DNA from 2 places in the Kocuria sp. CPCC 205297 genome. Region 2 is predicted to be linked to the other one. Evidence: riboswitches for the same ligand, from Rfam matches in the RefSeq annotation. Region 2 holds a riboswitch; the other holds the start of a gene.
The links. A riboswitch is a leader RNA that binds a small molecule or an ion and turns the genes downstream of it on or off. The one in region 2 is predicted to bind cyclic di-AMP.

Region 1: another riboswitch for cyclic di-AMP. It lies ahead of RF650_RS01430 (C40 family peptidase); the one in region 2 lies ahead of RF650_RS01710 (C40 family peptidase).

The regions. Positions count from the first base shown of each region.
Region 1 covers NZ_JAVKPY010000001.1:299,277-301,474, forward strand. Annotated here, with positions in the region: gene RF650_RS01425 (NlpC/P60 family protein) at 1-215, opposite strand, end outside; gene RF650_RS01430 (C40 family peptidase) at 448-1,059, opposite strand; cyclic di-AMP (ydaO/yuaA leader) riboswitch at 1,063-1,262, opposite strand; gene RF650_RS01435 (metal-dependent transcriptional regulator) at 1,621-2,198, opposite strand, start outside.
Region 2 covers NZ_JAVKPY010000002.1:15,301-17,498, reverse strand. Annotated here, with positions in the region: gene RF650_RS01715 (class I SAM-dependent methyltransferase) at 1-510, shown strand, start outside; gene RF650_RS01710 (C40 family peptidase) at 650-1,294, opposite strand; cyclic di-AMP (ydaO/yuaA leader) riboswitch at 1,300-1,489, opposite strand; gene RF650_RS01705 (four-helix bundle copper-binding protein) at 2,080-2,198, shown strand, end outside.

The DNA of each region.
Region 1 (2,198 bases), on a different contig from region 2:
TCGGCCTTGGCGGCGGGCTCCGCCGAGACCGTGTTGTCGGAGGCGGGAGCCTCGGACACAGCGGCGGCGGGGGCCTGCTCGGAGGCATTCTGCGTGGCCTGCACGGACACGGTGGTCGCGAGGGCCAGACCTGAGAAGGCCGCGACGGCGGCGACGGTGCGGGCCTTACCCGCGAAGAGGCCCTTGGCGGCGTGAGGAGCGGTTTCGTTCGACATTCGTGTGGTTTCCTAACACGTTCGTGTCCACCCAGGGCACGGAGGTGTGCGGTGACCGGCACATCCGTCAGGACGCAGCAGCGGTGCACGGATTTGGGCGGGAGATTACGTTCGGTTTTCAGGTGGTTCCGGCGCGGTGTGCCGACCGAGGTCCGGGGACCCGGCCAGTACACCCGGCCGCAATGTGGCTCGGTGTGGACCGCGCATCATGCTCGGGCGCGGTGTCACCGGGTCACCGGAAGGTGTAGTAACCATCCAGCTGCATGGCATTCACGGAGTGAACCTGAGTGCCCTGCAAGGGATTGAGAGCGGAGATCATCTGGCCGTTGCCGATGTAGATCCCCACGTGGGAGCCGCCGTTCTGGGAGACCAGATCGCCGGGCTGCGGGTTGGAGGTGGGGGTGCCAGCGGCGAACTGGGCCCAGGTGGTGCGGGGCAGGTTGATGCCGTTCTGGGCGTAGACCCACTGGGTGAAGCCGGAGCAGTCCCAGGCCTTGAAGCCAACGCCGCCCCAGACGTACGCGCCGCCGATGCCCTGGTAGGCGGTGCCCACCAGACCACCCGTGGAGTGGTTCGACTGGGTGCTCACGCTGGCGGCGGAGCCCCCGGTGTTGGTGGTCTGCATGGTGTACGACGCGTTGTAGGCCTGCACCGAGGAGGTGGACGCCTGGTAGCCGTAGGAAGCCGTGGAGCCCAGATCGACGAGGCCGCTCGAGGCCTGCGCGGGGGCCGCGAGGCCGACCACGGCGGCACCAGCGACGACCGTACCGATAGTGGTGTTACGCACGAGGTGCGACTTCGTCTCGGCGCGGTGCCGGGCAGAGTTCTGCTTCATGAAAGACATGTGTGTTCCTCCCTGCGCCTACGAGGTGAGCTGTCGGGTTCGGATGGGAGACATCCGGCCGCACGCACCTAGGTGCCGTGCTGGCTTGACCCCAAGGACCCGTGGGATTGCAACGAGCCCGGAAGTGGTTCCCCCGCTTCTGCCATGCGGATGTTCTGTGTACGGGTCCCGGAGCGCATGGCAGAACTCGGCGAACGCTCGGGAGTGGCGATCCGACCAGTGATCGGCACGGGCATGACTGTACAGGATGGATAACGAAAATGTCACGTTTTGATTACAGCCGATCACGCATCGGGCATCGGTCGCTATGAATCACCGTGGATTACCACGACCGTCGATATCAATCGGCCGCCTCAGCACGCCGCCCGCTCGAAAGCCCACACCACGGAAAAGCCCCCTGACCTGCGGTGATACGGGGCTCACCCAGTGAGCGAAGGTCGAAACCGCGCCGATCACCCGTGATTGTCCACACCGTCGGGAGATCACGGTCAACTTCTCGAAGATCACGGCGCGTCGCGTTCCGACGTCACCGGAAGCAACCGCGGAGAGACGCAGCGGCGATCAGGCTTCGGCGGCGGCCACCCGAATGGCGCGCGCGGTGGCGGAGTCCAGGTCCAGGGACACTCCCGAATCGACCCGGGTCACCACGACCCGGTTCTCATCCCCGGGGTTGATCTCGGCCGTGACCCTGGAGCCCGTGAGGATGCCCGCGGAGCTGAGCATCTCGATGAGTTCCTGATCCGCCTGCACCACTTCCGGCAGCAGCCGGACCACGTACTCCGTGGAGTCCTGGGCTCCGGCGACCTCGAGCAGGGTGAGGCCGTCGAAGACCTCAGCCGCGGCACCGGTGCCGTGGTGCTCGCCCCGCCCCGGGATGGGCGTGCCGTACGGGGAGTTCTCGGGATCCCCCAGGAGGTTCACGAGCCGCTGTTCCACGCGCTCACTCATCACGTGTTCCCAGCGGCAGGCCTCCTCGTGGACGTGCGCCATGTCCAGGCCCACCACGTCCGCGAGGAGTCGTTCGGCGAGCCGGTGCTTGCGCATCACGGACACAGCGGTGGTGCGCCCGGCCTCGGTGAGTTGCAGGGAGCGGTCCGGCGCGACCGAGAGCAGGCCGTCGCGCTCCATGCGGGAGACGG
Region 2 (2,198 bases):
GCGACCCAAGGCTTCCCCGTCACCGAGAACGTGCTGGAAATCGGCGGGGGCAGCGGGGCGATGGCCGAAGCGATCGTCCAAGCCAACCCTTGGGTGCGGCTCACTACGACCGACGCCGACCCGGTGATGGTTGAGGTTGCGCAGCAATGCCTTGTCAGATTCCCCCATGCTGAGGCCTGTCAGGCCGACGCCACCCGCCTGCCCTTCGAGGACGAGTCATTTGACACGGTTGTGAGCTTCCTGATGCTCCACCACGTCATCGAGTGGGAACACGCGGTGGTCGAGGGGTCCCGGGTTTTGCGGCCGGGCGGGGCATTGGTGGGATACGACCTGCTTGCCTCACGGATGGCCTCCTTGGTTCACCGGGCCGATCGCTCTCCCCACCGACTCATCGACCCCGGAGCCTTCGAACCAGTTCTCGACCAGGTCGGCCTGGAGCTCCTCGCCCTCCGGTTGTCCTTCGGTGGGCGGATTCTACGCTTTGTTGCCCAGAAGCCAGCTACGCGGTGACCTGCGTTGGCAACCAGGCCTGGACTGCGGGATGAGATCCCGTGCTGTGGGGGCCCTGTCGTTGACAGGGCCCCCACAGCACGGGGGCGGCTTCTCCGGGAGCCCCTGGGTGGATGCCCAAGGCATCCAGTGGTGTGGGTCAGCGGAAGGTGACGTAGCCGACCACGGGCATGGCGTTGACGTCGTGGACGAAGGTGCCCTGGGTCGGATTCAGCGCGGAGATCATCTTGCCGCCGCCCAGGTAGACCCCGATGTGGCCGCCACCGTTCTGGACGACAAGGTCACCGGGCTGGGGGTTGGCGGTCGGGGTACCAGCCGCCCACTGGGCCTGGCTGGTGCGGGGGATCTCGATGCCGTTCTGGGCGTAGACCCACTGGGTGAACCCGGAGCAGTCCCAGGCGCCGAAGGCGGTACCACCCCAGACGTAACCACCGCCCACACCCTGCATGGCGGTGCCCACGAGCCCGCTCCCGGAAGTGGAGACAGCAGTAGTGTCGGTGGACTGGACGGAAACATCCGAGGCCGAGGCCGCCTGCGCCCCAGGGGCCGGGGTGGCTGCCGGGACGATCGGGGCCGCGGCGGGGGACGAGGCCAGGGTCGCCACCACGGGGGCGGGGGTGGAGGAGGCGGTGTTCGAGGGGGTCGGTAGCTCGGCGTAGGCCTGGGCGGGTGCCACCGAGCCAAGCACCGTCGCACCAGCGGCGGCTGCGAGAGTGGTGCGGCGAACGAGGCGGGACGGGGTCTGGGCGCGGTGGCGAGCAGTACGGCGCTGGAACATGGGCATGAGTGGATTCCTCCCTTTGCCTGCGAGGTGAGCTGTCGGATGCGGGTGGGAGACACCCGGCCGGGCGGACGCGCGCGTCCGGCCGGCTTAACCCCCAGGCCCCAAGGGCGGGACCGTGTATGGTTCCCCCGCTTCTGCCAAGCGATGTCTTTTCAGCAGACCCCGGGCACCGGCAGAATTCGGCGATGTACCCGGGGATGCCAACCGGATCGGCGATCGGCACGCAGAGGACAGTAGCGAACAGATAACGGAAAAGTCACGTTACGGTTACGGCCGCTCCTCCCCCCTTGTTTCACCGCCGAGCGGGACGGAGAGACGCTCGGGAGTGACCGCCGAGGCGGCGGCCGCCTTCTACTCGCGCCCCAGCACATTGCTGCCGAAGAGGTGCATATCTGACGGCGACTAGCGGATTTACGCGGTGTGCGCCCAGGCCCTCCTGTACCTGCGGCTCCGTCAGAGGGGTGCAAGAGCGCAGCTGCCAGCCCCTGCCGCCCCACAGGGATTGGTAAGAAAAGGCTAGGAAATAATCCAGGCTATTTTCAGGAAGTCGTTCTCTTCCGGCGGCGCGAGAGAGATTTCTTCATGAGATCTTCATGGTTCCTATGCATCTTTCACAAAAGGAAATGGATGCGTGGCGTGGCGCGCGCCTCGCTCTCGGGATTTCTTCACGGAATCTTCAAGGAGTAAGTGCTTCATCCGGCCAGATCCGCAGTTTGCTGTCGGTTGTATGGCGGATTGGCTCCGGCCGGTTCGTCTCCTCGGCCGAACCGACGAAGGAGCAAGCCATGACTCATCATGTGACGTCGATGCTGGAGACCTACCCGAAGGACCTGGGCGGGGTGGACGAGGAGAAGCTAGCCGCCTGCATCGAGGCCTGTTTCCAGTGCGCCCAGACCTGTACCGC